DNA from 4 places in the Ruegeria sp. BF8 genome. Region 2 is predicted to be linked to each of the others. Evidence: riboswitches for the same ligand, from Rfam matches in the RefSeq annotation. Region 2 holds a riboswitch; each other region holds the start of a gene.

Region 1 (7,013 bases), on a different contig from region 2:
AGATCGGGCCGATTGCGCCGTTGCCGGGTTGCAGCGCCGGTGCCGTGGGGCCGGGGGCGTGGCCCTGCCATTCGTCGGGCAGAGCCTGCACCGCGATCAGGCGGGCCATGCGGCGCGTGTCAGAAGTGAAACGTTCCGCAAACCACCGGGCCAGATCGATCACGCGGTCGATCGCCTCATCTTCGGTCACCAAACGGCCGGTCCCGGCTCCGTCAGCCCGCAGGATCAGGCCCGAAGCTCCCCGCTCCAGCCGGATATCGGCCGAGTCCCCGGCCAGCAGCCGCGCCTCGCCGGTATCCACCGCAAAGCCGAACTTGGCGGGCAGGGCAGGCAGATCGCCCAGCCGGTCGATCAATGCCTGTGTCAGGCGCGCGGTCAGGTCGCCGGGTTGGTACAGCGGCGACACAAGGATATTGCGCCGGGTTTCGATGCCCGGTTCGGCATCGAGCAGGTTCAGCGCCGACAACTCGGCCAGCAGTTGCTGATGCTCGTCTTCGGCCACGCCGCGCAGTTGCAGGTTGGCGCGGTTCGTCAGGTCGATGGTGCCGTTGCCAAACCGCAGCGCCAGATCGCACAGCCCCAGCGTCTGCGCGGCACTCAGCCGCGTCAGACGCGGGCGCACCCGCACCACCAATCCGTCGCCGGACATCATCGGGCGATGCGCGCCGGGGCACCAGCCCTGAACGACCGGGGCGCTCATCCCAACCCCTCCAGATCGGCGCGGATTGAGTTGCGGCGGGTGTTCCACAGCCCGGCCTCGTACAGCGCGCGGAACCGGTCCTGCATGGCCTGATGGGCCTGCGGATTGGCCTGCTGCAAAAAGGCGTCCACCTCCGGGTTGCCGAGGGTGGCATCGTGATAGAGGTCGAACAGGTGCGGGGCGACGCTGCCCGACAGATGTGCGAAAGACGCCATGTGATCCAGCGTCGCGGCGATCTCGGCCGCGCCGCGGAATCCGTGGCGCTGCATCCCGGCGATCCAGTCGGGATTGGCGGCGCGCGCATGGACCACGCGGCTGATTTCCTCGGGCAGGGTGCGGGCGCGGGGCGTTTCAGGGCGGGTATTGTCCAGGTGGTACAGCTGCGCCTGCCCGCCGGTCAGCTTTTTGGCGGCGGCAAATCCGGCCTCATGCGTGGCATAGTCATTGGCCAGCAGAAGGTCGGTCTCGGTCAGGTCCTGCAGGTGCACGAAGCTGTCGGCCTGCGCCACGCGCTGGGTGATCCCGTCGGGGTCGTGGGCAATGTGCTCGCCCTCGAAGGCGAAGGCGCTGGCGTCCAGCCAGGCCTGACCGGCCTGCGCGCGGGCCTCGTCGGTATAGGTTTCCGACAGGTGAGTCATGTTCAGCCCATAGCTGCCCGGCGCCGGGCCATAGACGCGGGCGGCGGGCGGTTGGCCCGCATAGGGGTTCCAGTCGGGCGCCTCGTCGCGTTCCGACAGCGCCCGGACCGCCTGTCCGAACAGCGCTGAAAGGGTCGGGAACACGTCGCGGAACAAGCCCGAGACACGCAGGGTCACGTCCAGCCGCGGGCGCTCCAAGTCAGTGATCGGCAGAACCTCGATCCCGCTTACGCGCTCGGACCCCGGATCCCAGACCGGTTTGACGCCCAGCAGGTGCAATGCCATTGCGAATTCCTCGCCCGCCGTCCGCATCGTGGCCGAGCCCCACAGATCGACGATCAGGCCCTTGGGATAATCGCCTTCCTCTTGCAGATGGCGGCGCACCAGTTCTTCGGCCAGCTTCACCCCCTGCGCATAGGAGGCGCGGGTGGGGACCGATCGCGGATCGGTGGTGAACAGGTTGCGCCCGGTGGGCAGCACGTCGGTGCGCCCGCGATAGGGCGAGCCGGACGGGCCAGCCTCGATCCGTTTGCCGGCCAAGGCATCCAGCAGGGCCTGCCGTTCGGTCTGTGCTGACGCGGCAGTATCGAAATTGCCCGCAACCTGCGGCGCGCGGCCAAAGACGTGCAGCCCGTCGCCGAACTGGCTTTCCTTGATGTCACAGACGAAGCGGTCGATGCGGGTGATAGCCTCGGCGGTGCTGGTGGCCTGATCCAGCCCCAGATCGGCCTCGAGCCCGATGGCCTGCGCCTCATCACGGATATCGGCCTGCAACCGGTCGCGCCGTTTGGGGTCCAGCCCGTCGGCGTTCGAGAACTCGTCCAGCAGCGATTCCAGCCGCACCATGCGGTCGGGCGTGCTGCTTTGCTTCATCGGCGGAGGAATGTGGCCCAGCGTCACCGCCCCGATCCGGCGCTTGGCCTGCGCGGCCTCGCCCGGGTCGTTCACGATGAACGGGTAGATCACCGGCAGATCGCCGATCAGCGCCTCGGGCCAGCATTCCGCCGAGAGCGCCACCGATTTGCCCGGCAGCCATTCCAGCGTACCGTGGGCGCCGATATGGATCAGCGCATCCGCGCCCAACCCGTGCCGCAGCCACAGGTAGAAGGCTACGTAGCCGTGCCGGGGCGTGCGCGACAGGTCGTGGTATTCGTCGTCGCGCAGTTCCGGAGTGCCGCGTTCGGGCTGTAACGCCACCAGCGCCTTGCCGCGCCGAAGCGCGGTGAAGTGGAAGGCCCCATCGGCACAGGTCGGGTCGTCCTCGGGTGCGCCCCAGACGGTTTCCAGATCGGCGCGCAACGCCTCGGGCAGTTGCGCCAGCGCCGCGCGGTAGGCCGAGACCGGCCAGGAAATCCGGGCGTCCAGCAGGGTATCGGCAATCGGTTCGGCGGGGGCGGTGTCATAGCCGGCGCCCTGCAGGTCGGACAGGATCGCCTCGGCCGAGGCCAGCGCGTCCAGCCCCACCGCATGGGCCATCTGCCAGTCTTTGCCCGGATAGGTGGACAGGACCAGCGCGGGGACCTGTTGCGCCTTTGGTTTCTCGGCCAGGTCCACCCAGGCCATCGCCCGGTCGACGATGGCGGTGATCCGGTCGGGCTCGGGTCGGTGGGCGAAACGGGAATATTCCAGATGCGGGTCGCGCTTGCCCGGCTCCTTGAACGAGGCGACACCGGCTGTGATACGCCCGTCCACCTCGGGCAGGACCACATGCATGGCCAGATCGGCGGGCGACAGGCCGCGTTCTGCCTCGGCCCAGGCCTTGCGGCGCGAAGTGGCCAGCGCGACCTGAAATACCGGCACGCCCGCCACGTCCAAGGGCGATGTGCCCGACGCGCCCTTGCCCGAAAACGAGGTGGCATTGATGATCGCCGAGGGCGTCATCTCGGGGATAATCTCGGCCAGCCATTCCGCCGCCGCAGGCGCCTTGAGCGAGGGCGCGAACAGCCCTACCGCCTGATGACCCCGCGCGCGGATTTCTCGGATCAGGGCCGCGACCGGCGCGGTATCGGCCGCGGTCAGGTAGGCGCGGTAGAACGTCACGATGATGCGCCGGCCTTCGCCCGCGAATGCGTCCTCGGGCGCAATCACGCCGCGATCCGGGCACCACGCGCCGCAGTCGGGCAGAGTCTTAGCCCCCATCACCGGCCCGGCATAGAGCCCCGCCGCCAGCGCCATCTGCGCCAGCGCCGCCTGCGCGGCCACCTCGCCGCCGGTGTCGCACAGATGCGCCAGCCGCCGCAGGGTCGAGACCGGCAGGGTGGAATAGTCGTCCAGCCGCGGATCCTCGCGCCCGTCGGCGGGGAGCACCGCCAGCGCGATGCCCTTGGCCTGCGCCAGCGCCAGCACCTGCTGCAACCCGTAGGACCAATAGGGCACTCCGCCGATCAGCCGGATCAGGATGCCCTTGGCACCCTCCAGCGTCTGCTCGACATAGGTATCGACCGACAATGGGTGCTTCAGCGCCGTCAGGTTGGCCAGCCGCAACGAGGGCATCCGCCCCTCGGGCCCGCCGCCGCGATGCCAGCCGGCCGCGAAAGCACCCAGGTCGCTGTCCGAAAAGGACAGCACCACCAGATCCGCCGGGCTCTGGCCCAGATCGGTCGGGGTCTCGGTTTCTTCGAGCCCGTGGCTTTCGCGGAAGACGACGTGCATCGGTGCTTACTCGGCGGCCTCGGTGACGCCCGTCAGGATGCCGCGGATCTCGGCCTCGTCGATGTCGTCATGCTCGGCGATGACCACAAGGCGCGAGCGGCGCTCTTCCTCGGGTTTCCACGGGCGGTCATACTGGTGCCGCACCCGCGCGCCGACCGCCTGGACCAGCAGGCGCATCGGCTTGCCCTGAACGGCGGCATAGCCCTTGACCCGCAGGATGTTCAGCTCGTTCGCCAGACGCTCGATATTGGCGACCAGCTGCGCCGGGTCGGTCTGTTCTGGCAGCTCGACCACAATGCTTTCGAAATCGTCATGTTCGTGGTCGTCATGGCCATCGTGATGCGAGGGGCGGGCGTCCATGTCGTCCTCGGCTGCGGCCTCCAGCCCCAGCACCACGCGCACGTCCACCGCACCCTCGGCCACTTCGACCACGGGCAGGGGGCGGGGCGCCTCGGCGGCGATGATCTCGCGCGCCTTGGCCACGCCTTCGGGGCCGGCCAGGTCAGGCTTGGTCAGCAGGATGATGTCGGCGCACGCGATCTGATCCTCGAACACCTCGGACAGGGGCGTTTCGTGGTCGATCGAGTCATCGGCCATGCGCTGGGCATCCACCGCCGCGACATTCGGGGCGAAGCGGCCTGCGGCCACGGCCTCGGCATCGGCCAGAGCGATCACGCCGTCCACGGTGATCTTGGAACGGATGTCGGGCCAGTCGAACGCCTTGAGCAGCGGTTTCGGCAGGGCCAGACCGCTGGTTTCGATCAGGATGTGATCGGGGCGCGGGTCGAGCGCCATCAGCGCCTCGATCGTGGGGATGAAGTCATCGGCCACGGTGCAACAGATGCAGCCATTGGCCAGTTCCATGATGTTTTCCGCCGGGCAGTCGGGGATGGCGCAGCTTTTCAGGATCTCGCCATCGACGCCCACATCGCCGAATTCGTTGACCACCACGGCCAGCCGCTTGCCCTGCGGGTTTTGCATCAGATGGCGGATCAGCGTGGTCTTGCCCGAGCCGAGAAAGCCGGTGATGACGGTGACGGGAAGTTTTTCGAGGGTGCTCATGCTCAGGCTCCAATCGGGGGAATGCGGGCGGCGCAGTTCTTGCGGAAATGTTCAGGGCGGTCGCGCCATTTCACAAGGCCATCATCGGAGGCCAAATATTTGGTGGCGCCTTCGACGATGATCTCGACATGGTCGGATTCGTTCAGGTTTTCATAGACGAAGGTCCAGCGCGACGGCCCGCCGCGCAGAACGATAGAGCAGCCCTGATCGCAGTTCGACAGGCATTCGACCGGCTTCAGGGTGATGCCCGCGGGCAGGTCGGCGGCTGCCAGTGCCTTGTGCAGCAGCGTGCCGGGGCGCTGGGCGTCATCCTCGATGGGTAGCCCGCGTCGGCAGGTGGTGCAGACCAGCAGTTCAACTGGTGTGGTCTCGGTCACGTCTCTCATCCCCCCTCACTCGGTTGTCGGGGGACGGGGTATGCGCGGGCCACGTTGCGGACATGGGCCCGACACCGGAACACCCCGTCCGGTTTGTCTTCGGGCGTTGGCAGGTCTCCCGGCTTGCGGATGTCAGAGCGGCGCTCTGTCGGATGTCCCGCCTTCCCGGCCAGCAGCCAGTGGCATTTGGGCACCCTCTCCGGTCACGGTCGCGGGGGCGGCTGCGTTTGACGGAAAACCGCTGACGCATTCCCTTTTCATCTGCTTGCACAGACACCAACGCAAGCGACATGCGGCACGGGCAGGGGGGTTGTCAAGCGCGCGGGGCCAAGTGCCTCGCGTCGGATAGAAAAAGCGACTTGCCGGGATCAATCCGCGGCATCGCCGGCCAGCCGGTCGCGCAGCCAGGCCAGGAACAACTGGGCAGGGATGGACGGAGGCGCCGCGCTGACGCTGCGGATCAGATAATGCGACTGGGCAAAGGGAATCGCCGGCCCCGCAACCCGGATCGGCGCGCCCTGGGCGATGGCGTTGCGCGCGAACCGCTCCAGAACGGTGGCATAGCCAGCGCCGGCCATCACCAGTTGCAGCGCCGTGACGGTCGTATCCGCCGAATTACGCGCGGGGCGGTCGGGCAGGTCGGTGCCCGTGGCCTCGAAGTACCGCGCCCAGTTGTCCTCATACCCCAGAATGTGAATCAACGGGCCGTTTTGCAGGTCTGGCGCCGGGTCCTGCGCCCGGCAGACGGGCACCAGCCGTTCCGAGCACAGCTGTTCGGCCGCAACTCCGGGCCAGTCGCCATAGCCCAGCCGGATTTCCACGTCCACATCCGCAGGCGCGGCCGAGTCGTTCCAGATATGTGACACCAGCCGCACCGGGATCTCGGGGTGCTGGGCGCTGAACGCGGGCAGCTCGGCCGCGATCCAGTAGGTCATCGTCGATATCGCCGCCCGGATGGTCAGCGCCTGCCGCGAGGCGGGGCCGAACAAGCTGTTGGTGGACAGCGCAATATCCGACAGCGCCCGGCGCACGGTCAGCGCATAGGACTGGCCCAGCTCGGTCAGCGACAGGTGTCGGGCGTTGCGGGCAAAAAGCGGCTGCCCGAGGTCCGCCTCGAGCGAGCGGATATGCAGCGACACCGCCGTCTGGGTCAGGCCCAGTTCCTGCGCGGCGGTGGTGAAATTCAGATGGCGGGCGGCGGCTTCGAAGCTGCGCAGCCAGGCCGGATTGGGCAGGCGGTCCATTCAGCACCAAAATATTTTGCATCTAGATCGACTTTTTATTCGTTTCTTTTGTTGCAGGGCAACGGAAATACTCAGGCCAACGAAAACGCGCCTGCAGGAGGGCAGAACATGAAGGTCGGGTTCATCGGTTTGGGCAATGTGGGGGGCAAGCTGTCGGGGTCGCTGCTGCGCAACGGTATCGACCTGACGGTACACGACCTGAACCCCGATCTTGTGGCGGAGTTCGCCGCCAAGGGAGCAAAAGCCGGTGAAAGCCCGGCCCAGATGATGCGCGATTGCGATGCGGTCATCACCTGCCTGCCGTCGCCCGCTGCCTCGGACGCAGTGATGCAGCAGATGC
Region 2 (7,013 bases):
ACCGTATATCTGCGTTCGATCCGCGGTGAACAGATCATCCGTCGGTTGGTACGAGTTCGGGTCGGCATCCGCAGCCACGAAAACCCGCCAGCCTTCATGGTTCATGCGCCCGCCATGAGATCCGCCGGAAATCGCAAGGCCGGGCTCTGCAACCTCGGTAAGATGCGCCTGAGCGTCCATGCTGCGCCAGACCGCCACCGGAACTTTCACCGTCGCGTCGAAATACCTTGAGAAATGATAGTAGAGCAGTGACGAGGTGGAAAATGTTCCGCTTGTACCCTTCTGGTTCATGGTGGATTTGAATTTGGCCACTCTGCCATTGGCCAGTTCTTTTGCCGACTTGCCCTCCTTGCAAGCGTTTCTCTCGAACTCAGAGCGGTTCCCCACGTAGGGTCCTTCCGAAATATCGTAGACGGCCATTCCCGGGCTGGTGCTCCAAGTTTTTGGGCAAATGGCGATTTCGGGCGCATAGAAATCGATCTCGCAATAGGCAGTTTCTTCCTCAAGATCGCTGTTCTTGTACTCGCCCGTTGGGACTTTTTCGATCCGAATGCAGCGTTCCGTAACACCATTGGGACTATCAAATGTCGTGGCTTCTCCGCGAACATCGTCGCTCGCCCACAAGGCTGTGGGTGCAATGAGAGCCAGTGACCCCAGAAGATTGAATCTCATTTGGATAGTCCTCCGGATGTCATTTGGGGCAAATCGCGGCCTGTTGTTCGGCGGAGATCTTCAAAGTGGGGTCGACACTGAAGTTTGAGAATTTCGAGTCAATCCACTGGTCACACCCGCCCGAACATGGGGCCCCGTTTCGGGCATCATTCCAATAGGCCTTGGCCCTTTCCTCCGTCCAACCGCAAAACTGAACAAGTGCCATTGCCGACAAGGCGCCTGAGGAATGAACGCCCCACATGCAGTGCACCAGGACAGGACCCTTTCCAGGGTCCTCAATCACCTCGTGTACGGCGGCCATGACACTGCCGGGGCGGGACGATCTGGCGTTCTGATAGTCAAAGGATCCGTTTCCACAACTGGTTCGGCCGTATTCAGTGTTCTTGCCGAAATCCGCGTAAAACCCGGCTGAAAACCCTTCATCGCACAGTGTTTCGCGCTGAGCGTTGCTCAAGCCCGTCCGACCCTTGTCGCCGCCCCTGAAGCCAGAGCGATACAAAACGCCGCTTAGGACTGGGCGAAAGAAAGCGACGCCGTCGACGCCTCCGTCGCTGCCCTTTGAGAGCATCTGGCTGTTGCTTGGGCCACCGTTTCGACTGGTGACGTCAGAATTCGCCGCAGTTGCCAGAACACCGATGAATATGAGGGACGTCAAAAACCGCATGCGTATTCCTTTCTGTTTTCAGCCGGCGATGCTCACGCTTTTCCTGCCGGCAATCCCGCGGAGAGGCGTGTTCACGGTAATCAGGTCAGGTCGGCGTTTGGGTTCCCGCCCTGAAGCCTTAGATCGGCCACACCAGATTGATGATAAATATGACCACGAAGTAGGCCAGAAAAACTTTCCAGTTCCATTGGTGTTTGTTTTCTTCGTTGATCACGCCAGCCGACTTCAAGGCCAGGTTGGTGATGATCAAGGCGACAACGGTAATCGCCGCATGTGCCAGGTCGAAATGCAAGTTGGAGCTCCTTTTTGCAGATTTGGGATTGATAAATGTGTGTCAGCAGTCACCTGACGGCAGCATCGCTACGTCCGAGTATCTTCCCTCAGATGTCGTGATCCGAGCACAGGCACCGGTCTCCTTGTTGAACCAGTACGAGGTCAGCCCTTCGCTTCGGATGAGTTCAAACCCAAGACTTTGAATGCCCATTTCAGCCTGACCTGCTCTTGCCCCTTCAAATGACGACAGATCGCTGGAACTGCCCACAATCGGTGCACTTGCTTCCACTGATCCGCCACTTTCGTCGCATCCTGCAAGCACAGAGGCACTGACCGCGCCGATCGCCACTAAGGTCTTGGATTTCATCTGTTCTTCCTGATTGTTTTGGAAATGCGGTTCAGGGTTTCAGGTCGATCACCTACTCAATTCCAAAAATGACGTTGTAGTCGACGGCAGAGTTGCCGCGGTTGATGACCTCGACAACATGATCGCCGGATTGCCACAGCTGTCCGCGATACTCCTTGTCCGCAGACATCAATCCCAGCAATTCAGACCCATCGGGGTTGCGAATGACGTAGTCCAAGGATCCATTTCGGGGAGCAACGCGGACGTAAAGGAACTGTTCGTTCTTCGCGCCAAGAACGTATTGCTGCGATTCCCCTGGCGCGAGTTGGCCGACGAGCTCGGCGCCGGTGGATCCGGCATCGAATGTGACGCGCTGGCTACCTGTAGACCCGGAAGCGCCGTCCATGGCTCCGCCACCATCATCCATCGCCTCGACAACCGACATCTCGCCAATGCTTCCGTCCTTGTACGCAATGCAGCGCCAAAGTGTTCCGCCGGCGTCACGCAGCATGACGAGCGTGCCGGCTTCCGAGAACTGTGAGCTTTCGATCGTACCGGATTGACCGTCCGGTCCACCGACCTGTCGCAGATGGTCGATACACGCGTCGTCGGCGTCTGACATGGCCAGGGCGGCCGTTCCGCTGATCGCAAGTGCGGGTGTGAAAAAATTCCAAAAACTGCGTTTCATAAGCAGGTCCTCTGTCGGTCTATCGTAAATGTTATGTTTCCGGTGAGCAGAAACCTCACTTCGCTTCCCGCAACTTTGCCAGAAATTCATCGCATGCCTGTGCGCTGCCGACGATCTCGTCCGTCGTTTCAATTCCTTGCAATGATGCCATCTCGGAGTTCACGCGATTGAGGATCTGATCTGCTTGCTCGGCAGTGATCAGGTTCTCGGCCTGAGCTCCCTTCAATGTGGTGCACACACCGGCGGACAAGCCTGTCGCAACGCCGACACCCATCGCGGCCCCGCCGCCCAAGGTCATCGCTCCAACCACGCCGAGGATGAGCCCGATCACAAGCCCCAAGATCACTTTTCCCATGTTTTCCTCCCATTTTGCGGGAAAGAGTTCCGCCTTCATTCCTGGCGCAAACCACGTGCCCATCTGCATATCAAAACCAGTGCCAACAGGTTGAGCACCGGTGCAATCGCCGCGAGCCACGGTTTGGCCGACTCTGAGAAAAGGTCCACCGCAAGGACCCAAGGCAGACCCAGCGGCAAAAGGAATACGCCGGACAATGGGTCTCGTTCCTGTCCAAACCAGCCAAAAGTGCCCGTCACAAACGCAAACAACGCCAACAGGTAAAGGGTCGCGAACGCGATGATGGTTATTCTGCAGACCAAGCCGGACCTCAGCGTATCAAGCCAGTGCTGCGCAGCCGATTTCGGCTACGCATCAAACCGGTCACAACGCGCCTTCGTCGCCCAGGAACTCGATACCAGCTGTCGCGCCATCACTGTAGGCAATACAATTCCACGGAGCCCGATCCTCTCCAACCCCAACGGTAACTTGTGTTCCAGCCTCGCTGAACGCGGATGAGAGCACGACCACTTGCGAATTGTTTGTTGTTTTGGCCACGTCTCGCAGACACGCCTGTTGGGCGGGGGTCAGTTCGGCAGGTGCGCTTGACGTGCTGGTGTCGTCACACGCCGCTAGCAGTACGAAACACGTCGCGCCTGAAATCATCATAGCTTTGTTAATCATTTTCTTCTCCTCACAGATTTGTTGATACTTTTGGAATAGGTGGTCTTATTTTGCGCGCTCACGTCTAAGCGGTCCCCGATTTTGCGGCCAATGACATGGCTGGCAGACAGATATTCTGCCGATCCCCGGGACCGTGAACAAAGCGTGCTGATGTTATGACATTATGGGTAAAAACCGGTGCGAACTTTCGCGGAAGGGTTCGTAAATTTAATCCCGGCACTGCGTCCTCCCAACGCTGATCTTCGTAAAATGCCTTCCGACCGCCAGCACTCACTCCAGCAGTCGGAAGGGCCCGACGAAACGGGCGACAGCGACAACAACGGAGGTAAAGCTAAAGTTGTGTCGAATTCGTATGTTTGAATCAATCACAGGATAAATCAATGATTTTTCCGCGCGTAAATTTTGTACGCTTTCCAACGATAGGCTTCTGCATTCAAAGGGAAAAGGCGAGGCCGCTCACGGAGGCTTGGCAGTCGGCCCGCTTGCGCCGCCGTGTTTCGGGACCTTCCGAGCTATCTTAATCCAGTTGGTCAAAACGACGTGATTCGCGGCCCGGTCTGTCGCTCAGGTGGTGCCGAAGGGTCGCCTGGATACCTCCATTACGCACCCGCCCAGAACGTCGTTGACAGTGCAACCCGACTCATGGATGAGATTTGCGCTGATGGTTCCCGATCGTTTCGGCGGTCGGGCAAAAGGGAATACGGTGCGGCGCCGTTCTGACGCCAATTCCGTGACTGCCCCCGCAACTGTAGGCGGTGTGCGACCCCCGGATGCCACTGGGCCGATAGGTCTGGGAAGGCGGGGCAAGCCATACATCGCGAGTCAGGAGACCTGCCATCATCAAACGCAACTCAACCCGGGCGGGGTGTCCCGGAAGGAGGCCAAGATGGCATTTTCGGCTTGCGCCGCTGACATGACTGGTTCCCTTTCCGTCCCGCGATTTCGCGGAGGGCGAAGTGAGCCGACAATCAACACATCACATCACGGTTTGCCTATCTTGCCGACCCAAGGGCGCAGCCGTACGCCCCGGGCCTGACCTGATCGGACGATTGCGCGCCGCGCTGGCCGAAGACGACGGTTTGGCAGGTTTTGACGTTTCCGGTGCGGCCTGCATGGCCGGGTGCACCCGACCCTGTACCGTCGCCTATCACGCGCCGGGCAAGGCATCTTACCTGTTTGGCGGCCTGACGTCTGAAGAGACCGGGGCATTGGTGGAATTCGCCCGGCTGTACCAGCAGTTGCGCGATGGATGGTGCAGCTCGGTCGACCGCCCGGCCGGGCTTCGCCACGCGACGCTGGCCCGCATTCCAGCCGCGATGGCTGCGTCTTCGGAAAATGCGGATTGCGCCTCATGAGCGCGCCTTTGCTGTCGGTGGATACCGTCACCTGGGCGCCGCGAAAACGAGCGCCGTTGGTGCTGCACGAGACCAGTTTTGCGCTGATGCGCGGGCAGGTCATGGGGGTTGTGGGGCCGAACGGTGCCGGCAAGACAACCCTTCTGCGGATGATCTACGGCTATCACCGTCCGTCCTCGGGCGACATTCTGGTGGACGGCGTGTCCGTCAAAAGAATGGCCCCCCGGGCGCTGGCGCGTCAGGTTGCCGCCGTGCTGCAGGAGCAGCCCTCGGATTTCGCGCTGACCGTGCGCGACGTCGTGGCGTTGGGACGTGTGCCGCACCGGTTAGGCCTGTCCACGCCCGGCAGTCGTGACCACCAGATCATCGAGTCCGCGCTTCACCGAATGGATCTGCACGGGTTTGCCGACCGTGGGCTGGCCACTCTGTCCGGCGGCGAGCGTCAGCGTGTGATGGTCGCCCGCGCCCTTGCCCAAGAGCCCCGGATTCTTGTGCTGGACGAGCCTACCAACCACCTGGACATCCGCAACCAGCTAGAGGTGTTGCGGCTGATCCGGGACCTCGACCTGACGATCGTCACCTCGCTGCACGATCTGAACCTGGCCGCCGATGTCTGCGACCGTGTTCTGATTCTGAAGAACGGTCGACCCTGCGGCTTTGGCCCAACCCAGACAGTGCTGAGTGACAGGCTTGTCTCTGACACGTTCGATGTCACCGCCCGGCAAGAGCAACTCAGCCTCAGTCACAAACCTCACCTGACCTATCAACTCCCCAATCCCCAACCAGAAGGAAGCTTGGAATGAAACCGACCACCCTAGTCCTGGGCTTGGCTTTGGCCGCCAATACCGCGATCGCGGAAACCACCATGCAAAGTTGCAATCGAACCGTCACCTTTGACGAACCGCCCAAGGCGGCGATCTCGAACGACGTGAACCTGACGGAAATGATGCTGGTGCTGGGCCTGGCCGACCGAATGGTGGGATATACCGGCATTTCCGGCTGGAAGACGTTGGACGAGGACATGCGCGCCGGAGTGCAGCAGCTGCCCGAGCTGTCGGCCAAGTATCCCAGCAAAGAGGTGCTGGTCGGCGCAGATGCCGATTTCTATTTCGCGGGCTGGAACTACGGGATGAAAGTGGGTGGCGAGGTGACGCCAGAGACGCTCGAACCTTTCGGGATCAAAGTCTACGAACTGACTGAAAGCTGCATCCATATCGGCGACAAGCCCAAAGCCAGCATGAGCGACATGTACAACGATCTTCTGAACCTCGGTCGTATCTTCGGTGTCGAAGACAGGGCGCAAAAGCTGGTCCAGGGATATAAGGCCGAACTTGCTGAGATCACATTCAGCCTGAATCCTTCGGACGAACCGCTGCGTGTCTTTGTCTATGACAGCGGCGAGGATACGCCGTTCACTGCCGGCCGCTATGCCATGCCGACCGCTCTGATCGAGGCCGCAGGCGGCGTCAACATCATGGATGATTTCGAGAAAAGCTGGGCGACCGTCACCTGGGAGGAAGTCGTCGATCGCAACCCCGAAGTCATTGTGATCGTCAATTATGGCGACGTCGCCGCCGAGCAGAAGCGGGACTTCATGGTCAATAATCCTGCATTTGCAGATCTGGACGCGGTCAAGAACGATCGTTTCGTGGTCCTGGAATATGTCGAGGCCACACCCGGACCGCGCAACATAAAGGCGGTTCGGAAGCTCGCCCATGGCTTTTGGGGCCCGGCTGCCTCGGTCGGCAACTAAATGCGCGTAGTGCAGGCGCGCCGGGTACTTCCGCTCTGGGCAGCGATGCTGGTGGGGCTGGTCGTGTTGGTCGTGTCCTTGTCCTTTGCGATCTTGGTGGGGGCCATTTCGGTGCCCACCAAGACCGTCTGGGGAGTGTTGCTGCACGAAGCCGGCCTATCCTCGGACGAGCCGACATGGTCAAAGGGCCGCGCCGCGATTATCTGGGAAATCCGTTTTCCGCGCGCCTTGCTAGCCGTCATGG
Region 3 (7,013 bases), on a different contig from region 2:
AAAAATCGTGGCGGCCGGCGGGAAACAACGCATGCCTATCCGATACTACTACCCCGGCGAGAAACCCTACCGCATGGTCTATGTCGAGGATCCGTTCGGGATAGTCTTCGAGATCTACAGCCATTCCTATGAATTGACCTACTCGTCGGGTGCCTACACCTGACCGATGGGTAAAGTGGTACCTTGCAATCGGGGAGGGGCGAGAGCGTGCTGCTTGCAGGCAGCACGCGGCGGCTACAGTTCTTTCCGCGCCCGCAGCGCTGCGGTGATGGTCCCGTCATCCAGATAGTCCAACTCGCCCCCGATCGGCACGCCCTGCGCCAGCGAGGTCAGGCGGACCTGTCCTTCCAACTGATCTGCGATGTAATGGGCCGTGGTCTGCCCGTCGACGGTCGCGTTCAGGGCCAGGATTACTTCCGTGATGTTTTCGGCGGTGACGCGGTCGCGCAGGCGGGGGATGCGCAGGTCTTCCGGGCCGACGCCGTCCAGCGCCGAGAGCGTTCCGCCCAGCACATGGTAGCGGCCTTTGAACACGCCCGCGCGTTCCATCGCCCACAGGTCGGCCACGTCTTCGACCACGCACAGCTCACCGGTGGCGCGGTCTTCGGAATTGCAGATGTCGCAGATGTCGGTGGTGCCCACGTTGCCGCAGTTCAGGCATTCGCGTGCGGTGGCGGCGACCTGCTGCATGGCGTCCGACAACGGCGTCAGCAGCAGGGCGCGTTTGCGGATCAGGTGCAGCACCGCCCGCCGGGCCGAGCGCGGTCCCAGCCCCGGCAGCTTGGCCATCAGATCGATCAGGGCGTCGATGTCACTGTTCGAACTCATGGCCTGTCCTGCGTGGCTTTGGCGGCGGGGGTTTGAGGGGCGAAGATCAGAACGGCAGCTTGATGTCCGCCGGCAGGCCCATGCTTTCGGTCAGCTTGGCCATTTCTTCCTGCGACCGCTCGGCGGCTTTGGTCTGCGCGTCCTTGATTGCGGCCAGGATCAGGTCCTCGACCACTTCCTTGTCGTCGCTGTTGAAGATCGAGGGGTCGATGTCCAGACCTTTCAGTTCGCCCTTGGCCGAGGCCGTGGCCTTGACCAGGCCCGCGCCGGATTCGCCGACGACCATGATGGTGTTCAGCTCTTCCTGCATCTGCGCCATCTTGGTCTGCAGTTCCTGCGCGGATTTCATCATCTTGGCCATGTCGCCCAGACCGCCGAGTCCTTTGAGCATCTGTGTGTCTCCTGTCATTCGATTTGCGGCCTAAATACGGGCCGTCTGCGTCCTTCACAAGGGCAGCGCGCCTTCTGCGCGGATGATCAGTCTTCCTCGAACGGGTCCCATTCGTCTTCGACCTCGGGCAGGGCTTCGGTTTCGACCTTGGCCGCGCGGTCCTCGGGTGTTTCAATCCGGGTGATGCGGGCCTTGGGGAACTGTGTCAGAACCGCCTGAACCAAAGGGTGTTCTTCGGCCTTGGCCTTCAGCGCCAGCTCGGCCGCGTCGCGCAGTTCGGCGATGGTGGGCGCGTCCCCGTCCGAGACGATCGAGACCGCCCAGCGATTGCCGGTCCAGCGCTGCAGCGCGGACCCGAGCCGCGCGGCCAGGTCGGTTGGGGCCTTTTCGGTGGGCGTGAACTCGATCCGGCCCGGCTGGTACGAGACGAGGCGGACGCCGTTCTCGACCTCGACCAGCAGCTTCACGTCACGGTTGGAGCGGATCAGCTCGACCACATGCTCAAACGTTGGATAACGCGCCAGCGCGGTCTGCACGTCTTGGGCCAACGCCGCCGTGGGCGCGCCGCCCACACCGCGCGGGGTGGGCGCATGGGCCGAGGCCGTCGCGGTCACGGGCGGGGCGGTGTTGCCGGCAACCGGAACGCCGCCCCCCGGCCCGCCGACGGGCGGCGGAGGGCTGTCCTGAAGGCGTTTGATCAACTCTTCCGGGCTGGGCAGATCGGCCACATGGGTCAGGCGGATCACCGCCATTTCCGCGGCCATCATGGCGTTGGGGGCGGCCGAGACTTCCTCTAGTGCCTTCAGCAGCATCTGCCACATCCGGGTCAGCGCCCGCATCGGCAGCGCCTCGGCCATCTGCTGGCCGCGGGTGCGTTCATCGGACGAGACGGTGGGATCTTCGGCTGCGTCGGGGGTGATCTTCACCACCGAGACCCAATGCGTGATTTCGGCCAGATCGCGCAACACCGCCAGCGGGTCGGCGCCCTCGGCATATTGCGCGCCCAGTTCGGTCAGGGCCCCGGCCGCATCGCCGCGCACGATCATGTCCATCAGGTCCAGCACGCGGCCCCGGTCGGCCAGTCCCAGCATCGCGCGCACCTGGTCGGCGGTGGTTTCGCCGGCACCATGGCTGATTGCCTGATCCAGCAGCGAGGTCGCATCCCGGGCCGAGCCTTCGGCGGCGCGGGTGATCAGTGCCAGCGCGTCATCCGAGATTTCCGCGCCCTCGGCGGTGGCGATCTTGCGCAGCAGGCCGATCATCACTTCGGGCTCGATCCGGCGCAGGTCGAACCGTTGGCAGCGCGACAGCACGGTGACCGGAACCTTGCGGATCTCGGTCGTGGCGAAGATGAATTTCACATGCTCGGGCGGTTCCTCCAGCGTTTTCAACAGCGCGTTGAAGGCGCTGGTCGACAGCATGTGGACTTCGTCGATGATGTAGATCTTGTACCGCGCGCTGGCGGCGCGATAGCGCACGCTGTCGATGATCTCTCGGATGTCGTTCACGCCGGTGCGGCTGGCGGCGTCCATTTCCAGCACGTCCACATGGCGACCTTCCATGATGGCCACGCAATGCTCGCACTGGCCGCAGGGTTCGGTCGTTGGGCCGCCATTGCCGTCGGGTCCGATGCAGTTCATGCCCTTGGCGATGATCCGGGCCGTGGTCGTCTTGCCGGTGCCGCGGATGCCGGTCATGATGAAGGCCTGCGCGATCCGGTCCGCCTCGAACGCGTTTTTCAGCGTGCGCACCATGGCATCCTGACCGACCAGGTCGGCAAAGGTTTCCGGGCGGTATTTTCGGGCGAGAACCTGATAGGCGGGGCTGGACTGTGTGGTCATGTCTGCTCTGACGGATTCGTACTGACGATGCAGGGTAGAGTTCCAGGTGCCCCGCGTCCACAGCACCGGTGCAGGTTTTTCGCTTTGGCGAGCGCGCGGTGTGAGGCATACTGCGCGGATCAAGTTCAATCAGCCAGTTTCGGGGGGAACGTCTGATGACAAATCTTGTGGTTCATGCATTGCAGGTGGGCGGCGGTACGCTGGCCCTGACCTCGGTTCCCGGCGGTGGCGGCGACTATGAGGGAGACCTGGACCTGATTTCAGCCTGGGCGCCGGGGCTGGTGATTTCGATGACAACCCTTGCCGAACTGGTTTCTGTGGGTGCGGGCGAATTGGGCTGTGACATTCATCGGCGCGCTTGTCGGTGGGCGCATCTTCCGGTCGCCGACTTCTCGGCGCCGTCGACCGAGATATCCGGCCGATGGCCCGAAGTCAGCGCCGCCGCCCGCCATGCGCTGTCGGGCGGCGGGCGGGTACTGGTCCACTGCCGGGGCGGTTGTGGGCGGTCTGGCATGGTTGTTCTGCGCTTGATGATCGAGAGCGGCGAGCAGCCGGAACAGGCCCTGAAACGCCTGCGGGCCGTACGCCCCTGCGCGGTTGAGACTGATGCTCAGATGGACTGGGCCGTCGCCCCAGCGCGCGAGGCACTGGCGACCTGACATTCAGGCGGTTGCGCGGAACTCGCGCTCGGCCCTGACCACGGGCATGATCGCCGTGGCCTGCAGCATCGCACAGGGTCGATCACTGATGACCTGCGCAGGCAGGGCGTCGCTCTGGTCGTCAAACAGCATGTCGGCGTAGGTATCAAGGCAGTCGGACGGGATGTCGGCGGCCGCTCCGCAATACACGCGGATCCGTTCGGGACGTGCATCGAACCGCGCCGTGCAGCCATGTTCGCAATGGGCCAGTTCGCTACTGCCTTCCACTTGGAAGTCGGGGGATGTAGCGGCCTGCGCCGTCGCCATTGCCTGCGCGATGGCCCGTGCCATGCGCGCCAATGCCGGGCAGGTCTTTCCGGTGCGCTGGCAGATGGTTGCCGCGAATTCATGGGTATCGGTCTTCCAAATCATGTTGCGCCCTCCGCGCGCTGGGCGAGGTGGATTTGGACAGACGCCGGTTTCAAGGCCAGACCCTGCCCGGACACCCCGTCCGAGTTTCGGTTTCACGTTTGATGGCAGGTCTCCTGACTTGCGGGTCTTTGCTTTGCCGACCTTCCCAACCTTGCGGTCAGTGGTATTTAGGCATCGCTCTCCGCCTACAGTTGCGGGGGCAGTCGCGGCCTTGGTCCGCTCCGGAGTTCCGGGTTGGACCGCACCGTGTTCCCTTTTCATCCCGGACCGAAACGGCACGGGAACCATCCACTCATCGCTAGCGGTGTATCCGGGATCGAGTCAAGACGGTTTCAGCCCGGTTGCCGGAGTGAGTTCCAAGGGAACAGATCAGGCAGTCTGCGCAGCACATTCGAATCCCTGCGGGCACGGGCCAATTGCCAGCCGCCTTGCATCACGATGAACAGGGTGTCCGCAGCATTTTCAGGGTCGGAAACTCCGAACCGCGCGGCGTGGTTTCGAACTTCGATGATCCAGCTTTCATACAGACGGTCGGCATGTTCCCGAAACGCGCGGTTGTCGGGGCTTTCGAACAGGGTGGCGGCGATCGGGCAGGTCTCCCATTGGGCCGAGGTGTCGAACAGCTTCGCGATCTTGTGGCACAGGGTGGTGACCCCGTCGCGAAAATCCGCGGCGTCGTCGAATGCCGCAGCGATCATGCTCAACATCCCGTCCGAGGCCCAACTGGCCGCCGCCAGGGCCAGATCCGGCTTGCCCTTTGGAAAATGGTGATAAAGCGAACCCTTGGGGGCTTGCGCTTCGGCCAGCAATTCCGCCAGACCGACACCGTTATAGCCCGAGCGCTGGAACAGTCGGGCGGCAGTCACGATCAGGCGATCTTTGGTGTTTGGTGGACGTTGGGTCATGCAGGCCAAATATTGACAGGCCTAGACCAATTGGTCCAGACACAAAGTATTAGACCGATCGGTCCAGAGTGTTTGGAGGCAAAGATGTTGGATTCGCAGCACGCGGTTGACGTGGAAGACTTTAAGTTTCCGTCGGGCCAGACCCAGCTGGCGGCGCGGCTTTACACTCCGGCGGTCGAGCCGCAAACCGTTGTTGTGCTGAACGGCGCAACGGGAGTGCCACGTGACTACTATCAGCACTTTGCTCGCTGGCTGGCCGCCGAGCGCGGTATGGCTTGCCTGACATATGATTACCGGGATTTCGAGCATTCGCTGACCGAGCGGCTGAAAGACTCGAAGGCCACGATGGCGGACTGGGCGCTGATCGACATGCCCGCAGCGCGTGCCGAGATGCGCCGTCGATACCCGCAGGCAAAACTGTGGGTGATCGGGCATTCGGTCGGTGGAATGCTGGGTCCGCTGCAACCGGAAATCGAACAGATCGACCGGATGATCTGTGTGTGCGCAGGTTTGGTGACGGTGGCCGATCACCCGTGGCCCTACAAGGGCTTGGCGACTTTGTTCTGGTATGGCCACGTGCCACCTCTGGTGCGTCTTCTGGGGTACCTGCCGGGGAAACTTCTGGGATTCGGAGCCGATTTGCCGGCGGGCGTCTATTGGCAATGGCGCAAGTGGTGTACATCGCCCACCAGCTATCTGCCCGAATTGGGAGACACGCTTCCCCAAGCGGATTGGAGTCGGGCGAACGCCACGGCGGATATCATTGCGTTCGAGGATGACCAGACTGTGCCACCGCCCGCCGTCTGGCGGCTGGCTGAACTCTATGGTCCGACCGCCCGTCGGCATTTGTTGCAGCCGAAGGATTTCGGACTGTCCGAAATCGGTCATATCGGCGCCTTCGCCCGGCGCAGCAGTGCCGTTTGGCCGCGATTGATCGCCTGACCCGCCCGCAAGCGCGGTTTTCAGGAACAACGACGAAATGCAGAGGTTGGATTGACCGGGCCGAATACGCGGCGCGGCGTCAAGTGAGAGGTTGGACATCGACCCAAGCGGGGCTCGTTGTGGCTGCTTCCTTCCGGACCTGACCAGGTTGGCGAGGCGCTTGCCCGCGCCAACCTCTCGACCGCCGATATAGGCATCACGCACCCGCTTGGCAACCCGTCACAAAGACAGGCGTACCCTAAGAAACCCGCGCGCGTCCTGCCCGTCGGTGGTGGCTGCAAAGTGGTCGAGCTCGTGCAGGTAGTTTGCAGCGCGTGGCCCGGTCTTCAGAATCACGGACCGGCCCGCCTGCGGAACAAAGGAAAAGCTTTGGGCGGTGTTTTCCACCGGATCCGGACCCAATCGTCCCGCCAGGTAGTCGCGCAAGATTCCCTGGAGGCTCAGCGGCGGCACCGGGATCAGGCGGGCCGGGTCTGGGACGGGAAAGTTGCCGCCGCCATTGGCTCGGTAGCTGTTTGATGCAACGACGAATTGTTCATCCGGATCGACGGGGCGGCCCTGAAAGGCAAGATCGCGCAGGCGGGAATGGGACGTGTCGATCAACTGGCCGCCTAAATCATATCGCGCGGGCTGGGTCAGATCGAACCTGTAGGTCACCCCATGCAGCACGTCGAAATTGTGCCCGGTGCCCTCGGGGTCGATCAGAACCTGCTCGTCGCTGTTGCCAAGTTGGGAAAACTGGGCAGCCGACATCTCCAGCCACTCGGCGATCTGGCGGCCATCCAGCAGCATGGCGGCCAGTTGGTTTGGAAACACATGCAAGTCCGAGACATGCCTTACGGTGACATCGCCAGCCGGGACTTCGGTGTAATGCCGTGGTCCGGCCCGGCCTCCGAATTTCGAAGGTGCGGCTGCGGACAGAACAGGGAGGGTTTCAAAGGTCGTTCCGGCCAGAACCGGTCGCAGGGCTGCCGCCTGTGCTGCGGCGACCAAGTTCAGCCCCTGATCCACCCCGCAAAAGGTGAAATAGCTGTGC
Region 4 (7,013 bases), on a different contig from region 2:
ATAGCCCTGCGCCATCAGGTCATAGCCCGGCTTGGCCGCGTTCGGGCCGGTCTGGCCGTAGCCCGAGATCGAACAGTAGATCAGCCCCGGAAAGTCCCGCGAGAGGGTTTCATGGTCCAGCCCGTATTTGGCCAGCCCGCCGGGTTTGAAATTCTCGATGAGGATGTCAGCATGAGAGGCCAGCCGCCGGATCTGTGCCTGCCCCTCTGGCGTGGCGATATCGATGGCGACGGACTTCTTGTTGCGGTTCGCGGCCATGAAATAGGCACTCTGATCGGTCGGGTTGCCATCCGCATCGGTGATATAGGGCGGCCCCCACTGGCGGGTATCGTCGCCACCGGTGGCCGGGTTTTCCACCTTGATCACGCTGGCGCCCAGATCGCCAAGCAGCTGCGTGCAGGTCGGGCCGGCCAGAATGCGCGACAAATCCAGAACCTTGACGCCCTTCAGCGGCCCGTCAGATGCGGCCATCATAGCCTCCGCGGTCGATCTCGGCTGCGATCACCGTGAACGTGTCGGCGGCCATCGCGGCCTGCAGCGCCGCGCGCAGTTCAGCGCGGTTGCGCACGGTGTGGCCGTTGCCGCCGAACGCCCGGCCCATCGCGGCATAGTCATGCCGGTCGAAATCGACTCCCCGGTTGCCCATCTGGCGCTGGCGCTGTTTCAGCTCGATCAGGGCCAGGCTGGCATCGACAAAGACCAGAAAGATCGGGTTTCCTCCCATTTCCGCGGCGGTCGATAACTCACCGGCCACCATCAGGAACCCGGCATCGCCGGAAAAGCTGATGACCGGGCGGTCGGGTTCGGCCAGTTTCAGGCCGATCGCCATCGGAACGGCGCACCCCATCGTACACAGCGCCGACGACTGGATCAGGCCGCGCGGCTCCGGGCACTGCCACATCTGGCTGAGAAGGATGCGGTGCGCGCCGCTGTCTGCGGTGGCCAAGGTTTCGGGGGGCAGGGTGTCGCGGGCCTCGGCGATCACGGCGGCGGGGCCCCAGTCGTCATCGGTCGGAAAGGCTGCGGCCAAGGCGGCCTTGGCCTGCGCCGGCTGGCCTTGGGGCCAGGTCGAGCGGGCGGGCTTGCCCTTGGCGATCGCCTCAAGCGTGGCGCCGGTATCGGCCACCAGGTTCAGCCCCGCCTGATGCATGTAGTGGTCATTCACCACGGCCGAGATGTCGATCACGCGTTTCTCGTCCGGGTCCCAGATCTCGCGCCAGCCGGGGCGCATTTCGATGGGGTCATAGCCCAGGCACAGGATCAGGTCGGCCTGTTCGACCAGCGGCACAAGCTGCGTGTCGGCCAAGGGCGACAGCCCCGCGCCCCCCAGGCACAGCGGGTGATCCTCGGGCACCACGCCCTTGGCCTTGTAGGTCGTGACGAACGGGATGCCGAAATGTTCCAGAAACGCCCGCACCACGCTGCGCGAGTCGTCATACAGCACGTCCAGCCCGATGATCGCCAGCGGACGCTCGGCGTCGGCGACCCATCGGCGGGCCTTCTCCAGGCATGTGCCCTCGGGCGCGACGCGGGCGGCCCGGGTCAGCCGTCGGCGCTTGGCGACCGACACCCGTGTATCGGCGACCGAGATCGGCACGTCGATATGCACCGGCCCGGGGCGTGGCTGCGTGGCCAGCGACACGGCCTTGTCGGCGATGATGTCGGCGCCCTTGGCCGTCAGGGTGAACGTGCCCTTGGTGATCGAGCGATAGACCTGCGCATGATCCATGACCTGATGGGTGTAAGTCAGCGCCTCGTCGGCATCGACGCAGCCGGTCAGCACGATCATCGGCACCCGGTCCTGCAGCGCGTTGGCCACGACATTGATGCCGTTCATGGCCCCAGGACCCAGAGTCGCCACCAGAACCGCCGGCGCGCCGTCGCGGTGGTGCACCGCCTCGGCCATGAAACCGGCCGAGTTTTCGTGCTTGGTCAGGTGAAAGGTGATCCCGGCCTGTTCCAGCGCATCGACCAGGGTCAACACCTCGCCCCCGGGCATGCCGAATGCGTGGCGGCACCCGGCCTCGTACAGCCGTTGCGCCAGAAGGTCCGCAGCGCGGGGGGACAGGTCCTGCATCGAACAAGCTCCGTAAGTTCCGTTGCGCAGCAGATTGCGGAGGTTCCGGGCCGGTGCAAGCCGCATCACGTCAGTGTGACTATTTGACAGCCATCTGGGCGATGGCGGCGAATTTGGCGTCCAACTCTGCGGCAATCGCGGGCAAGGCGTCGGAGCCACCGTTGTAGGGGGCAAAGACCAAAGTGGGCGTTTTGTAGGACAGCGTCGCGGTCCCGTCCTCGTTTTCCGTGACGTACAGGCGGATCGGCGCCTCGATCATCGCGGGCACCGATTGTTCCAGAACCCGCACCGCATAGTCGTTGTTGAAGACGCCGATCACCCGATTGCCCGGAATGGTGATGCCGCGCGCGGCGGCGGCCTTGGTGGGCCCGGCCTGCGTGACCACGGCCATCCCGTTTGCCTTGACCGCCGCGATCGTGTCGGCCACCAGCGCGTCATAGGCCTTGGTCGTCGGGTGGACGGCCCAACCCGGCCGGGGTTCGATATCGGCCGCCAGCGCGGGAAGCGCCAGCAGGCCGAGGAAAAACACAAGATGTTTCATCACGGGCTCTCCAGGTCGTGGTTGGCCCAAGTCTTCCCGAATTCCCGGGTGCGTACAGTCACAATATCGTGGGTGGCGGGCTTGCGCCGGGGGTGCGAAACCCGCACAAGCGACAGTGTGAAACGGAAAAGGCAGGCGAGTGGCATGCGTGTTTTGATCTGCAGCAGCTGCGCGGGCGAGCGCGACTTGCCGGCCGAGCGTCAGGCCGTATCGGACGCCCTGCGCGCTGCGGGACTGGACGGGCAGATCGAGATCGCCGAGCACGCCTGTTTCAGCGGCTGCGACGAGCCGACCGTGGTGGCGATGCAGGGGGAAAGCCTGGCGTCCTACGTGTTTTCGGGGATCGATCCGGTTGCCGATGCCGATGACATTGCGGCGACCTGCCGGACCATTCTGAACAGCCCGAATGGCTGGATCGAAGACGCCCGGCCGTGCGGGCGGCTTCGCTTGTGTCTGCGGGCGCGGATCCCCGCGTTTCAGTCCACCTGAACCGTGACCGAGGCGCTGACCGGCACCCCATCCACGGCCAGCGGGCTGTGGCTGTTGGCGTTCAGCGAGACCTCGATGGTAGTGTCGCCCTTGGGCAGGTCCGAAATGTGCATCCAGTTGCCATAAAGCCGGGCCAGCTTGACGCCGTTTACATAGACATGCGCATGGCCTTCGCCGGGCTTGTTGTCCAGCGAGGCGTTCTCCGGCGAGAAGCGGAAGTTTTTTGGCATCACATGCAGGTTCCAACCCGCCATCGGGTCGGGGGAGACGGCGATCTCCAGCCCCGGCGCGTCCGGTCCGGCGGGCAGGTTGATGGCGGTGCTATGGTCATGGGCCATGGCCTCGGCGTGATGGCCGCCATGTTGGGCGGGGTCGGCATGGTCGTGGCCGTCGAAGGTGACGCCGTTGGCCGCGGCCAGCACGAACCCGGCGCCCCCGCCAAAGACCAGACCGATCGCGAAAAGAGCAAGCGAGCGTGTCATCGTGTTTCCTTGAAAAGCAAATGACCTGCCGGTTGAGCGCCGGCGGGTCGTGGGATTTCGGGGATCAGGCCGCGGCTTCGACGCGCTTGCCCTCGCTTTGCCAGAAATACCCGGCAAACGAACCCAGCAGCACCCAGGCCACAAGGCCCACTCCGAAGGCGCGTGCGGCGAACAGGGCCCCGATCTCGGTCGGAACCGGCCCGGTGAACACGTCGGGTTCCGGCGCGCCGATCAGGTGCGGGGCCATCAGCAGCACGGCCGCAACCAGATAGCTGACGATGCCGCCGCCAAAGGCGATCAGCCACATGGCCACACCAGCGGCCGCGACGGTTGCCCACCACCAGATCTGCCGCGCAAACACATCGGCTGCTGCAACGCCCGGAACCTCGGGGGCCAGGGTGAAGCCCGGCGCCAGGTGAAAGGCGATGAAACCGGCAAGCCCCCATAGCACGCCCGTGCGCCCGTCAACCGGGTGGCCTTGCGCCTCGGCCAGCGACATCAGGGCGACCAGAACCAGCGCATAGCCGGTATAGGTCAGCATGGTGAACACCACGCTCAACCCGTCGCGGGTCAGGTCCGAGAACATGCCCGGCAGCTCGGGATGGGCCGAGACGGCCTCGGCTCCGAAATGCACCAGCTCTCCGGATTCATACAGTTCAGCATGCAGCAACACGGGCTGCACGAATACCAACTGCAGCAGGGCGACGATCAACCCGGCTGCAGCACCAGCGAACAACGCGCTGGTCAGAATGCGACTGAACATTGGTTTAGTGGCAGGGGAAGCCGGTTGCGTGGCGCACGTCATGGGCGGCGTCATGCAGCGCCGATGCCTGAACGTGACCGGCCAGGGTGATGATCCCCAGGCCCAGAGCTGCCGCGAACACTGCCGAAAGAATGCCAGCGCGTGCCGTTGATGCGGTTTGCGTTTGTGTCGTCATTTTCTGTCCTCCTGTGCCGCCGCACCCGACGGCCGGTGTTTCATTGTTCGCCTGGCAGGTCTCCTGGCTTGCGGGTCAGCGCCTCTGTTCGCCTTCCCCCCGAACGGATCGGGAGTGGCTGGTTGAACAGGGCTCACCGCTTACAGTCGCGGGGGCGGCTTCGGATTTGACCTGCGCGCAGGCCGCACCAAATTCCCTCTTAGCATCCGGATGTCTCCGGCAGGACCAGACCCGTCCATTTAGACGTGAATGCCGCTGTGGCGCAATCGCCATTTGCGACCTTTCGCGTCAATTCCCGCGCTTTTTCAGAACATAGATATCCATGATCCACCCGTGCCAGGCGCGGGCCTCGGTGCGGGTGCGCAGGATCTCATCGGCCACATCGGCCAGCGGACCTTTGATCAGGGTCTGCTCGGGCATACCCACGTAAGCCCCCCACCAGATGTCAAAATCGGCCATGTCCAGCATCTGGAACGAACATTCGCCATCCAGCATCACCGCAACCGTATCGGCGTCGCTGGGCCAGCCCTCGTCGCGGATGCGCCGGCCGGTGGTGACCAGATAAGGCGCGCCGATCTCGTTGATTGGCATGGCATGGGCCGCCGTCAGCGCCTGCAGCGCCGTGATGCCGGGGATCACCGTGGTGTTCGGCTGCGGGTCCAGCCGCGCCGCGATTCGCAGCGAACTGTCATAGAGCGACGGGTCGCCCCAGATCAGCAGGGCGACGGTGCGCGCGTCGGGGTGCCGGGCCATCGCCTCCTGCCAGCGCAGGGCGATCGCGTCGTGCCATTCATCCACGCCGCGCAGGTAGCCATCTTGCGACCGGCGCTCGGGGATGTCGAAATAGGCGATTTGGGGCGGTGTGCCGGTGACCTTGCGGATGATTTCCTCGCGCACGCCGGCCAGATCGGCCTTGTTGGCGCCCTTGCGCGGGATCAGGATCAGATCGGCCGCGCGGATCGCCTGCGCGCCCTGAAAGGTCACGTGGTCCGGGTTGCCGGTGCCGATCCCGATCAAGACCAGATCAATCATCGTCGAACTCCGCCAGCGGACCATAAAGGATCAGCGCTGGCGCGGTGCCGATCTCGGAACCCAGGCGCTCGGCCAAGGCACCGACGGTGGACCGGTGCAGCGACTGCTCAGGCGTCGAGACCGACTCGGCCATCAGCGCGGGGGTATCCAGCGGCAGCCCATGCGCGTGCAGCGCGCCGGCTAGCAGTGGAAAGGTGCGCTTGCCCATGAACACCACCGTCGTCGCACCCGGGTCGGCCAGCGCGGGCAGGTTTAAGTCCTCGGGAAGCTTCCCGCTGACATCGTGGCCGGTGACGAACTGCACGCGCCGCGCGGTCAGCCGCCGGGTCAGCGGGATGCCTGCCGCGGCAGCCGCGGCAATGGCTGAGGGGATGCCCGGAATGATCTCGTAGGCGACCCCGGCAGCGCGCAGGGCCACCAGTTCCTCCTCTAGCCGTCCGAACAGGCCGCCATCGCCCGATTTCAGCCGCACGATCCGCTGGCCGGTCTGGGCGTACTCGACCAGCAGGCGGCTGACATGGTCCTGCTTGGGCGAGGGCCGCCCGGCGCGCTTGCCCACGCCCACAAGGTCGGCCTCCTTGCGCGCATGGCTCAGGATCGGCCCGCTGCTGAGATCGTCGAACAGTACCGCATCGGCCTTTTGCAGCCGGTCCACGGCCTTGAGGGTCAACAATTCCGGGTCGCCGGGACCGGACCCGATGAAGGAAACGTAACCGCTCATGCGCTGGCCTTTGCGATCAGATGGAAGAACGTACCGGTGACATGTCCGCGGCGCGATCCGGTCTGCGGACCTTCGGCGCCTTCGGCGTCAAAAACCCGTGCCAAGGGCGCGTCGGGCTGCTCGACGATCGAGGAATAGTGGAACTCGTGCCCCCGCAGCGCGGTCCCGGCCGAGAACCCGGGCATGTCGGCCAGCAACTCGGCCCGGCGATAGCCCAGGTTGAACTTGCGCTTCTCGTACGAGGTGACCAGACCCAGCAGCCCGGCCATCCGGTGGCGGGTGCCATCCTTGTCGATCAGCCCTTCGCCCAGGGCCATGTAGCCGCCGCATTCGCCATGCACGGGCCGCGTTTCGGCATGATTGCGCAAGCCGGTCAGGAACCGGTCTGCCGCAGCCAGGGTTCCGGCGTGCAGTTCGGGGTACCCGCCGGGCAACCAGACCAGATCGGCATCCGGGGCCGGCGCCTCGTCCGCCAGCGGAGAGAACGGCAGAATCTCGGCCCCGGCCGCCCGCCAGCCTTCCAGAAGATGCGGATAGGTAAAGGAAAACGCCGCGTCCCGGGCCAGTGCGATCCGTTGCGCCGGAGGGCGCGACAGCGCGGCCGACGACGGCCCCGCGGGGCCCGAGGAGACCGCCCTCTTGATCGCCTCCAGATCCACATGCGCGCGCAGAAAGGCCGCGTAGCCGGCAATCGCGCTTTCCAGATCGGGGTGCTCGACCGCTTGGATCAGGC

The links. A riboswitch is a leader RNA that binds a small molecule or an ion and turns the genes downstream of it on or off. The one in region 2 is predicted to bind cobalamin.
Region 1: it holds a riboswitch for cobalamin, as region 2 does, so the genes downstream of both, ACR0LD_RS01905 (DUF1636 family protein) here and ACR0LD_RS15005 (DUF1636 family protein) in region 2, are expected to answer to the same signal.
Region 3: it holds a riboswitch for cobalamin, as region 2 does, so the genes downstream of both, ACR0LD_RS13290 (hypothetical protein) here and ACR0LD_RS15005 (DUF1636 family protein) in region 2, are expected to answer to the same signal.
Region 4: it holds a riboswitch for cobalamin, as region 2 does, so the genes downstream of both, ACR0LD_RS01835 (CbtB domain-containing protein) here and ACR0LD_RS15005 (DUF1636 family protein) in region 2, are expected to answer to the same signal.

The regions. Positions count from the first base shown of each region.
Region 1 is NZ_JBQFTL010000001.1:390,910-397,922, forward strand. Features, by position in the region: gene cobG (precorrin-3B synthase) at 1-700, opposite strand, end outside; gene cobN (cobaltochelatase subunit CobN) at 697-3,990, opposite strand; gene cobW (cobalamin biosynthesis protein CobW) at 3,997-5,052, opposite strand; gene ACR0LD_RS01905 (DUF1636 family protein) at 5,055-5,438, opposite strand; cobalamin riboswitch at 5,521-5,725, opposite strand; gene ACR0LD_RS01910 (LysR family transcriptional regulator) at 5,798-6,673, opposite strand; gene ACR0LD_RS01915 (NAD(P)-dependent oxidoreductase) at 6,782-7,013, shown strand, end outside.
Region 2 is NZ_JBQFTL010000004.1:273,817-280,829, reverse strand. Features, by position in the region: gene ACR0LD_RS15035 (hypothetical protein) at 1-672, opposite strand, end outside; gene ACR0LD_RS15030 (hypothetical protein) at 1,455-1,628, opposite strand; gene ACR0LD_RS15025 (hypothetical protein) at 1,671-1,976, opposite strand; gene ACR0LD_RS15020 (hypothetical protein) at 2,029-2,643, opposite strand; gene ACR0LD_RS15015 (hypothetical protein) at 2,699-2,998, opposite strand; gene ACR0LD_RS15010 (hypothetical protein) at 3,362-3,661, opposite strand; cobalamin riboswitch at 4,307-4,514, shown strand; gene ACR0LD_RS15005 (DUF1636 family protein) at 4,618-5,016, shown strand; gene ACR0LD_RS15000 (ABC transporter ATP-binding protein) at 5,013-5,819, shown strand; gene ACR0LD_RS14995 (ABC transporter substrate-binding protein) at 5,816-6,769, shown strand; gene ACR0LD_RS14990 (FecCD family ABC transporter permease) at 6,770-7,013, shown strand, end outside.
Region 3 is NZ_JBQFTL010000003.1:537,247-544,259, forward strand. Features, by position in the region: gene ACR0LD_RS13265 (lactoylglutathione lyase family protein) at 1-163, shown strand, start outside; gene recR (recombination mediator RecR) at 235-828, opposite strand; gene ACR0LD_RS13275 (YbaB/EbfC family nucleoid-associated protein) at 875-1,219, opposite strand; gene ACR0LD_RS13280 (DNA polymerase III subunit gamma/tau) at 1,306-3,060, opposite strand; gene ACR0LD_RS13285 (protein-tyrosine phosphatase family protein) at 3,216-3,719, shown strand; gene ACR0LD_RS13290 (hypothetical protein) at 3,723-4,130, opposite strand; cobalamin riboswitch at 4,217-4,434, opposite strand; gene ACR0LD_RS13295 (TetR/AcrR family transcriptional regulator) at 4,463-4,996, opposite strand; gene ACR0LD_RS13300 (alpha/beta hydrolase family protein) at 5,120-5,977, shown strand; RNA gene ffs (signal recognition particle sRNA small type) at 6,059-6,157, opposite strand; gene ACR0LD_RS13310 (5'-nucleotidase C-terminal domain-containing protein) at 6,197-7,013, opposite strand, start outside.
Region 4 is NZ_JBQFTL010000001.1:377,718-384,730, forward strand. Features, by position in the region: gene ACR0LD_RS01805 (CaiB/BaiF CoA transferase family protein) at 1-471, opposite strand, end outside; gene ACR0LD_RS01810 (thiamine pyrophosphate-binding protein) at 458-2,077, opposite strand; gene ACR0LD_RS01815 (DUF302 domain-containing protein) at 2,157-2,618, opposite strand; gene ACR0LD_RS01820 (DUF1636 family protein) at 2,763-3,107, shown strand; gene ACR0LD_RS01825 (hypothetical protein) at 3,095-3,589, opposite strand; gene ACR0LD_RS01830 (CbtA family protein) at 3,654-4,352, opposite strand; gene ACR0LD_RS01835 (CbtB domain-containing protein) at 4,357-4,527, opposite strand; cobalamin riboswitch at 4,564-4,772, opposite strand; gene cobF (precorrin-6A synthase (deacetylating)) at 4,816-5,559, opposite strand; gene cobA (uroporphyrinogen-III C-methyltransferase) at 5,552-6,280, opposite strand; gene ACR0LD_RS01850 (cobyrinic acid a,c-diamide synthase CobB) at 6,277-7,013, opposite strand, start outside.